DNA from 3 places in the Serratia sp. UGAL515B_01 genome. Region 1 is predicted to be linked to each of the others. Evidence: predicted binding sites of a transcription regulator. Region 1 holds the regulator's gene; each other region holds the start of a gene.

What was found. Region 1 encodes LexA, which represses DNA repair genes until DNA is damaged. Its sites were predicted from a motif close to TNCTGTATGTACATACAGNA; they were not measured.
Region 2: the regulator LexA is predicted to act here: its motif matches at 1,654-1,673, upstream of dinB (DNA polymerase IV).
Region 3: the regulator LexA is predicted to act here: its motif matches at 1,398-1,417, upstream of sulA (SOS-induced cell division inhibitor SulA).

What each region holds. Positions count from the first base shown of each region.
Region 1 is NZ_CP109901.1:3,480,928-3,484,214, reverse strand. It holds gene plsB (glycerol-3-phosphate 1-O-acyltransferase PlsB) at 1-318, opposite strand, end outside; gene OK023_RS15710 (diacylglycerol kinase) at 564-932, shown strand; gene lexA (transcriptional repressor LexA) at 1,056-1,664, shown strand; gene dinF (MATE family efflux transporter DinF) at 1,889-3,226, shown strand.
Region 2 is NZ_CP109901.1:3,117,897-3,121,183, forward strand. It holds gene pepD (beta-Ala-His dipeptidase) at 1-478, shown strand, start outside; gene dinB (DNA polymerase IV) at 579-1,640, opposite strand; gene nqrM ((Na+)-NQR maturation NqrM) at 1,777-2,004, opposite strand; gene nqrF (NADH:ubiquinone reductase (Na(+)-transporting) subunit F) at 2,129-3,287, opposite strand, start outside.
Region 3 is NZ_CP109901.1:1,329,863-1,333,149, forward strand. It holds gene ompA (porin OmpA) at 1-508, opposite strand, end outside; gene sulA (SOS-induced cell division inhibitor SulA) at 869-1,375, opposite strand; gene OK023_RS06135 (TfoX/Sxy family DNA transformation protein) at 1,610-2,278, shown strand; gene yccS (YccS family putative transporter) at 2,275-3,287, opposite strand, start outside.

The sequences.
Region 1 (3,287 bases):
GTGGAACAGCTTTACCGACTCTTCTTTCGGCGTGTAATAACGGAATACGCGCGGACCATCGTGAATAAACACATGGCTAGGCAGTACGATACCGTCTATTTCGAGTGGTTTAAGGGGATCGGGCAGATCTTGCTCTAGGCACTGGGTGCGCAAAGTCAGTAAATCCGCCTTGGAATTATAAGGTAAAACATACAAAATCGGCCGTGAGGGGTCTAACCCTAACTCCATGACCGGATCTGAAGGGATAACCTTACTGTTTACCAATAATTTCATTGGTAAACTCAATAATTTATAATAAATTTTACGCCAACCTGACATAACAACGTGAAGCCTCTTGTTAGCAATGCGCCGCAAGAATACCAGAAACCGGGTAACAGGTCTGTGGTGTTGGGAAATCCAGAACCATCCAGGCAATGGATAGACTTAATTAGATTATACCGTATGTGTGTCAGCTTGCAGCGCTGACCACTATGGCAGGGCTAGCCTTATGCTCAAAAAATGCCTTGCTGTATCCTGAATTGGTGACGGTTCTATCATTTACCGCTGAGAAAGGTCCCCTTACCATGGCAAATCAAATCACTGGTCTAAAACGTATTGTGAAAGCCGTTGGTTATTCATATAAAGGTTTATCAGCAGCTTGGCACAACGAGGCCTCATTCCGCCAGGAGCTGGTTGTTGCCGTGTTGGCTATCATACTGGCGATTTGGTTGGATGTCGGTGCCGTAGCACGGATTTTACTGATAGGTTCGGTAATGCTGGTGATGATTATCGAAATACTCAACAGTGCCATTGAAGCTGTCGTTGACCGTGTAGGAGCGGACTACCACGAATTATCGGGGCGGGCGAAAGACATGGGTTCGGCGGCGGTATCTTTGACGATTATTTTGGCGCTGTTTGTTTGGGGCTCCGTGCTTTGGGTGCATTTTGCTTGAAGTTAAGGTGACAATGTTGCGAACAAGTTCGCTAATCCCTGATTTTTATTCATTCTTAGGTTCCCAATCTATATTTACCTGTATATACTCACAGCAAGACTGTATAAACAAACAGGGGGCGGAATGAAAGCACTAACTACCAGGCAGCAAGAGGTCTATGACCTGATTCGCGATCATATTTCTCAAACGGGCATGCCACCAACGCGTGCCGAGATCGCAACACGTCTGGGGTTCCGTTCGCCAAATGCTGCTGAAGAACATCTGAAGGCACTGGCCCGTAAAGGTGTCATCGAAATCGTCTCCGGTGCCTCTCGGGGGATTCGCCTGCTGATGGAAGATGAAGAGGGGCTGCCTTTGGTAGGTCGGGTCGCTGCTGGTGAACCTTTACTGGCTCAGCAACATATCGAAGGGCATTACAAAGTTGATCCTTCCCTGTTCAAACCTAATGCAGATTTTCTGCTGCGAGTGAGCGGTATGTCGATGCGTGACATTGGCATTCTGGATGGCGATTTGCTGGCAGTGCATAAAACTCAGGATGTGCGTAACGGCCAGGTGGTCGTCGCCCGTATTGAGGACGAAGTTACTGTAAAACGTCTGAAAAAGCACGGTAACGTTGTTGAGTTACTGCCGGAAAACAGTGAGTTTCAGCCGATAGTGGTTGATCTGCGTCAACAGAATTTCACTATAGAAGGTTTGGCGGTTGGGGTGATCCGTAACGGTGACTGGCTCTAAAGGTTTTACCAGGTATTGGTGCCCACGTTTATCGACCATCTTCTTTCAATGCACAGACAATATACCCAAGTAACTTCAAGATACAGGTAACCAACATCCCTGTAACTTGAAGGGCTGCGTAAACAATGCCGTTACCTGAAAGATAGCAGGGTATATCGTGCAGCCCTAGTGCGATTTCTTTTTTAACTCATCCTTAACTGACCCTGCCTTGAGAACGTACTGCTATGCGCCTGCTTTCTACTTTCACCAGCGATGCCGACAAAGCGCTGTGGCGCCTTGCACTGCCGATGATCTTTTCCAATATTACGGTTCCCTTGCTCGGTTTGGTTGATACAGCCGTTATCGGTCATCTTGACAGCCCGATTTACCTTGGTGGTGTTGCCGTCGGCTCTATGGTGACCAGCTTCCTGTTTATGCTGATGCTATTTTTGCGCATGAGCACTACCGGCCTTGCGGCACAGGCGTTGGGAGCGCAAGACCCACGGAAATTGGCGCGTACTTTTATACAACCATTCTTACTGGCTCTGCTGGCAGGGATGGCTATTGTGGTGTTGCGTACGCCGTTGATCACGCTTGCACTGCATGTAGTCGGTGGCGATAGGGACGTGTTGGCACAAGCAAGACTATTTCTGGAGGTCCGTTGGTTGAGTGCCCCCGCAGCATTAGCCAATATGGTGCTGTTGGGCTGGCTGCTGGGTGTCCAGTATATACGTGCGCCGGTAATTTTACTGATTAGCGGCAATCTGCTGAACATCGTATTGGATATCTGGCTGGTGATGGGACTGGGTTGGAATGTGCAAGGGGCTGCAGCAGCGACGGTTATTGCGGAATATGCAACGCTAATGCTTGGCTTATGGTTATCATTACGGGTATTACGTTTACACGGGATTTCGCTGGCAATATTACTCACAGCTTGGCGTGGTAATCTGCGCCAGCTCTTGGCGCTTAACCGTGACATTATGCTGCGCTCGCTATTACTGCAACTGTGTTTTGCTGCCATTACCCTATTAGGGGCCAGAATGGGAGGGAGCGTGGTGGCGGTCAATGCGGTGCTGATGAATTTGCTGACGTTTACCGCCTACGCGCTGGACGGTTTTGCTTACGCCGTAGAGGCGCACTCGGGTTATGCCTATGGCGCACATGACGATCGTCGATTACGCAAGGTTTGGCATGCCGCTTGTCGGCAAGCGTGCTTGGTTGCCTGTGGTTTTGCCGTCATTTACTTGCTTGCCGGGCAGCAGATCGTGGCTGCATTGACTTCATTGCCTGAGCTTCGTGCGCTGGCTGGCCATTACCTGCCTTGGCAAGTGGTGCTACCTCTGGTGGGTGTTTGGTGTTATTTACTGGACGGCATGTTTATCGGTGCTACCCGTGGTACCGAGATGCGCAACAGTATGGCGGTGGCGGCGATCGGCTATGGTGTTACCCTACTGACCCTGCCTGTATTAGGTAATCATGGTTTATGGTTGGCTTTGACCGTATTTCTGGCACTTCGGGGCATTGTATTGTGGTGGATGTGGCACCGCCATCGTCTTCACGGAACCTGGTTCTCAGCAAGATAATTGCCAATTAATCTGGCCGGTAGAAAGGGAGCATTGATACCTAATCAGGGACCTCATCCCG
Region 2 (3,287 bases), 360 kb from region 1:
AAACGGGGTTATTCGCATGAGCGATGCAGTACAAGGTGTGGTTGAAACTTCACTTAACGTTGGCGTAGTCACTACCAATGAAAAAGAAGCAGAAATTATCTGCTTGATCCGTTCACTGATCGACACCGGTAAAGACTATGTTGTTGGCATGTTGACTGCACTGGGCCAGTTGGCTCAGGCGGAAGTTGTTGCTAAAGGTAGCTACCCAGGCTGGCAGCCGGATGCACACTCACCGGTAATGCAACTGGTACGCGAAACCTACCAGACACTGTTCAACAAAACACCAAACATCATGGTGATCCATGCAGGTCTGGAATGTGGTCTGTTCAAAAAACCTTACCCTGATATGGATATGGTTTCCATTGGGCCAACCATCACCGGGCCGCATTCGCCTGATGAACAAGTCCACATCGCCAGCGTGGGTCAATACTGGACACTGTTGACTGAGTTGCTGAAAAACATTCCTGAACGCGCTTAATGCTCAAGCCCCAATGACCTTGCTGGGGCTATCTCCGTGTCTGAACTGTGGGCTCATTCGCCTCATACATAATGCTCTTCAACAGCTTCAAGTTTGGTTATTATTCCCACATCAACACCAATTGCCGTTCAAGCTGAGGATCCAGTAGCGTCACATGCAGGCCAACCAGCCGCACACCACGGCCGTTCCTCCTTTCATGCCATACCTGACGCGCAACGTTGATCAAATCTTCTTTGTTAAGAACAGGCCAAACATGCTCTTGCGTAGTCTGTTGAAAATCTTGGAATTTAAACTTGACGCCTTGCCGGGCAATGCAGAGATCCGGTTTGACCTTGCGCAAACGCATCTCTAACTCTGGATAGAGCTTCTCGATAATCAGCTTTTCACAATCTTTCCAATAGTGAATATCCTTCGCCAAGGTTCGTTCTACACCCACTGATTTTCGTAAGCGATTGGGAGAGATTTCTCGCTCATCGATCCCTTGGCAGCGTTCCCACAGCACTCGGCCAAATTTACCAAAACGTTTTAGTAACGCTGCCAAATCATAGCGTTGTACATCTGCACAGGTGACTAACCCCAGTTCCTCTAAGCGGTTAGCTGTAACCTTGCCCACCCCCGGAATTTTGCTCAACGGCAGTTGTTGCAGAAATGCGGGTACCTGGCCGGGAGCAATCACAAACTGACCATTAGGTTTATTCAATTCGGAAGCGATTTTTGCAAGGAATTTGATTGGTGCAATACCTGCAGAAGCGGTGAGACTCAGTTCGTCGGAAATCGCCTGACGGATCTCTTGAGCGATCAGCGTAGCAGAACCATTGCATTGGCTACTGTTGCTCACATCCAGATAAGCTTCGTCCAACGAAAGAGGTTCAATCAGGGGGGTATAGCGAGCAAAAATTTCACGGATATGCTGCGAAGCTTCCTTATAGGCCGCCATTCTCCCAGGTAGTAATTTAAGATGGGGACACAGTTTGAGGGCCATAGCGGTAGGCATTGCGCTACGCACTCCATAACGGCGCGCAGGGTAATTTGCTGTGCTTATCACGCCACGTCGTTCGACGCTGCCACCAATGGCTAATGGAATATCGCGCAGGCTGGGATCATCGCGCATTTCAACTGCAGCGAAGAAACAATCCATATCTACATGAATGATTTTACGCATAGCCCTCCAAGATAACTGTATAAGTATACAGTCACAAACAGAAAGCTCAATAGTGCGTACATCATCAACACGCTGTTCTACGGATGAAGGAAAAGTACCGGCAGCTGAAAGGCCCTATCAGCAGGGCCTTTCAGCTTCAGAGAATGCGGTGCTTATTGAGTTGTTCGCGTCGCAGAGCTTCTTTTGCCATGCGTTTCTTGCGCGTATCGCAGGGAGTAGGACAGTCGCAAACTTTCTCTATTCCCAAGGAAGTGATACCACCACAACTACCTTGCAGGGTTTTGCGCCGAAATACATAGCCTAGCGACATACCACCCACAACCAGTATAAACAGCACAAATGATGCAACAAATACCATCAGCATAACCGCCTCACTAACTTTTCCCCAAGTAGAGCTTGAACGCGTCGGAATAACGTTCTTCAAGTCCGCTTACAGTTTTTACCAACCTGCATCCAACCGTTCACGCAACTACCACCGGAGGCACGCATTAACCGCCAAAGTCATCAAGCATGATATTGTCGTCTTCAACGCCCAAATCTTTCAGCATCTTGATTACTGCCGCATTCATCATTGGCGGCCCGCACATATAAAATTCGCAGTCCTCTGGCGCAGGGTGATTTTTGAGATAATTTTCCAGCAGAACGTTGTGAATAAAACCGGTATATCCCGTCCAGTTATCCTCTGGCTGAGGGTCAGAAAGCGCCACATGCCAGGTAAAGTTTTCATTCTCTTCCTGCAGATGATTGAAATCATCTTCATAGAACATCTCACGCAGTGAGCGGGCACCATACCAGAAAGAGATCTTACGCTTGGATTTCAGACGCTTCAGTTGATCAAAAATATGTGAGCGCATAGGTGCCATGCCTGCACCACCACCGATAAAGACCATCTCGGCATCCGTATCCTTGGCAAAGAATTCACCAAATGGCCCAGAGATCGTCACCCTATCCCCCGCTTTTAGCGACCAGATATACGAGGACATAATACCTGGCGGTGCATCCGGGTTGTTCGGTGGTGGCGTGGCGATACGCACATTGAGCATGATGATGCCTTTCTCATCGGGGTAGTTGGCCATTGAATAGGCCCGTACCGTGCTCTCTTTAACGACCGAACGAAAGCGGAAAAGATTGAATTTATCCCAATCACCACGATATTCCTGCGGTACGTCAAAATCTGCATAACTCACTTCATGCGTAGGGGCTTCTATCTGGATAAATCCTCCGGCACGGAATGGCACATCCTCGCCATCAGGAATTTGCAGCTTAAGTTCTTTGATAAAGGTGGCTTTGTTATCGTTGGAAATAACCTCGCAGTCCCATTTTTTTACGCCGAAAATCTCTTCTGGCAGTTCGATTTTCAGGTTCTGCTTCACATTGACCTGACATGCCAGACGGCAACCCTCTTTAGCCTCACGTTTGCTGATATGGGAAAGTTCTGTCGGCAGAATATCCCCACCACCTTCTTTGATGACTACCCGACATTGACCACAGGAGCCACCACCACCACAGGCAGAAGAGACAAAGATCCCCTGGCTAGAAAGCATGTTGAGTAATTTATCGCCCGCAGGGGCAGTAAAACTTTTATCTTGATCGCCATTAACTTCAACCGCGATGTCACCCGTATTCACCAACTTGGATTTGGCAAAC
Region 3 (3,287 bases), 2.1 Mb from region 1:
GCGTAGCCAGGTTTTGGGTCAGTGCGTATTCAACACCCAATGCTGCCAGAGGAGAAATGCCGGTATCGTTAGCACTTGTGCGCAGGCTGTTTGCAGTGTCTGCACCGAAATTAGCGGTAGCATCCGCACGCCAAACCATACCACCCAGACGTGTATAGATATCCAGGTCGTTCATGATTGGGTAGCTCAATTTGGTGGCCAACTGAACGCCTTGTGCTTTAAACGCACCATTGTTCACATCACCTTTATAAGGCATGCGGCCAAGCCAGTCATAGCCCATTTCAAAACCGAGATACTGATTTGCCTGGTAACCTAAATATGCACCGGCACCCAGTTGGCTGTTATGGGTAGGACCATTACCTACAGTACCATTAACAAATGAATTGTCATGGAATTGTGACCAACCCAGTTTTGCACCAGTGTACCAAGTATTATCTTTTGGGGCGGCTTGCGCTACGGTAGCGAAACCAGCCAATGCCACTGCTAATGCGATAGCTGTCTTTTTCATTTTGCGCCTCGTTATCATCCAAATACCCAATAGGCTTTAAAACTTGCTAGAGCCTTTGGTTTAAATTCCTTCGCCAAGGTTTTAACCCTCGTCTGTTACTTTGCCAGCTTTTCTGACGTTTTGGGATAACCTTGGCGTGCTAAAGTCTACAACGTAGAGCGAAAGTTACAAGTGTGATGTGATAAAGCTCTAAAAAAAAACATCGAACTGTACATATCAACTAAGATTTTGGTGGGAGTAATAAGGTTTTTCTTACAAGCCAAAACCGAAGCGGAGCCGCGCCAGGACTCGCTCGGTGTGTCATCCCTTAGTGGGAAATGTGGCAAGGGCAATAGCTGCTGAGAATAGTCCTAAATTTAATCAATGATATAAAGGCGAGTGAATCTTTATGGTTGAACAGTGTCTGCGTGAAGTCGCAACATCTTGTTGGGGGCGCATGATAAAACCATAAGCGTTCCCCAAATCTGCTGCCTGGCTTAATTTCAGGCGCTCTTGTTCTGTGAGATCGGGTAACCACCCAAGCACTACACTGTAATTTCCTGTCAGTAACGCCCTTGCCATAGCATCTACAGTAGCCATAGGGCTAATTTGGTTAAGTTGTACAACCTTATGGACAGGGAGTTTAGCTTGTGCAATCCAGGATTTGCTGAGTTTTTGCTGTGGAGTCAGCCACAACAGCCAGCGCGACTGCATACTTAACTGCTGTAGTAGAGGCAGCAGCAATTGAGCTACTACTGGTTGCTGTTCGTTGTAAACGAATTCACTAATGAGGCCATACCTGTTGGTTTCTTTGACGGTGCCAACAACCTGACCAGTTGCCTGAGAACCCAGACTGAAATGGGGCTGATAAAGTGATTGAGTACCCATGTAGTATCCCGCCTAGCAATATTACTGTATTTATATACAGTATATCCATCGAGACAGAAGATCAACCCAAATTTTCGTGATGCTTCGCATAATTGAGATCATTTTTTATACGTCTGGATTTTATGATTGGCACCAATAGCGATAATGCGTATTTTCCTTAATTAGTTGTTCCAGTTACATTTATTTCATAAGTGAATGTATTCGATAATTGTTATCGATATAAAGGAGGTCTTAATGAAAGGAGGATCCGCAAGGAGAATCGAACAGGCAAAAATCTTCTTTGCTGAGTTAGGGAAGATTTCTACACGCTCGCAATTTGGTGGGTATGGATTGTTAGCTGATGGCACGATGTTTGCCGTAGTTGCTGAAGGTGAACTGTATTTACGTGCTACAGAGAGTCTTGAACCGGTATTCCGTGGACGGGGCATGACGAATATGACCTATTTAAAACGTGGTGTTCCAATGACCATGAGGTATTACCGGGTAGACGAACGATTATGGTCAGAGCGCCAAGAACTATCTGCACTCGCTTTGCAAGCTGTGCGTGAAGCACGTAAAGAGATCAAAGTTAGAAAACGGCGCAAAGGCAGGTTGAAAGACTTACCTAACATAGATGTATCATTAGAACGTTTACTATGGCGATCTGGCGTACAGAATATCTATGAGCTGCGCCTATTGGGTGCTGAGCAAGCCTATCTCAGGTTGCTTGAGCAACAAAAAAGTCTGGGCATAAAAATTCTGATGTCACTAGCTGGTGCGATGGCCGGGTATCACCATGTTGCATTGCCAAGATGGAGACGAAAAGAACTTACTGAATGGTTCGATGCAACCATAGTCATAATACCTTCCGGTTTCGAAGCAAGAACGGAAAAAAGAGTATTCAGACAGCATATCAATAATTAGCGCGTGTTCTCTATTTGTGCATTAAGTGCTGTCAATTCAGGCAACAATTCGAGCACTAAGCCAATTTGCTGCAACACCAGTTGTTCTTTGCTTTCTGGATCAGCAACCAGTAATTTAATTCTCTCTGATAGGTTCTCAAGAGTTTGAGTAATACGTAGCTGATCTTGTTTTTCATAGTGTAATGCATCGTCAACAAAGCATACCGCGTCATTAAGCAAATTTAGTACGGCGGAGTTTTTCAGACGTTCACGATGCGCTCCGAGGGCTGAAATATAACTAAGAAAAATATGATTAAGACATAACAGGCGAAACGCGACATCCTGAAAGGCTTTGTCCACTTTAGGGTCTACCGACATGTTAGAGATCACAGAAGCTAGTTCACCATCACTGTTATGCGCATCGCGGCGTGCGATACGATAAGGCAAACTGTTATCTTTGCCCTGATGGTATTGCACCATGATCGCATCAAGGTAGCGGCAATTGGCATTCAATGTTCTGCGAACAATGGCGGGGAGTTGACGAAATTTCCAGTCGGGCCAAATGAAACTCACAGCCGCCCAGGCTATGGCGCATCCTAACAGAGTATCGTAGATACGCGGGGCAGCAACTTCGAATCCTTCTCCCTGCAGGTTAAAGCACAATAAGACCAGTAGGGTAATAAACATTGTGGCATGGGCATATTGGACGGTACGAAAGACGAAGAACAATACCCCAGAGAGAACGATTAGAATCATCTGCCCCTCTAGCGAGGGCACAAAGTACAGTATCGGTAGGCCAATCAAAATGCCCGCCACAGTCCCAATAATGCGTAATGCCAAGCGCCTGCGTGTAGCGTTGTAGTTAGGTTGGCAGACAAACAGGCTGGTCAGCAGGATCCAGTAACCGTGCTGCATCCCTGTAAGTTTAATGAAAGCATAACCTGTACATAATACTACTGACATGCGTATTGCATGGCGGAACAACGCCGATTTTGGTGTCAGATGGCGACTGATGCGCAGGCGAATATCGC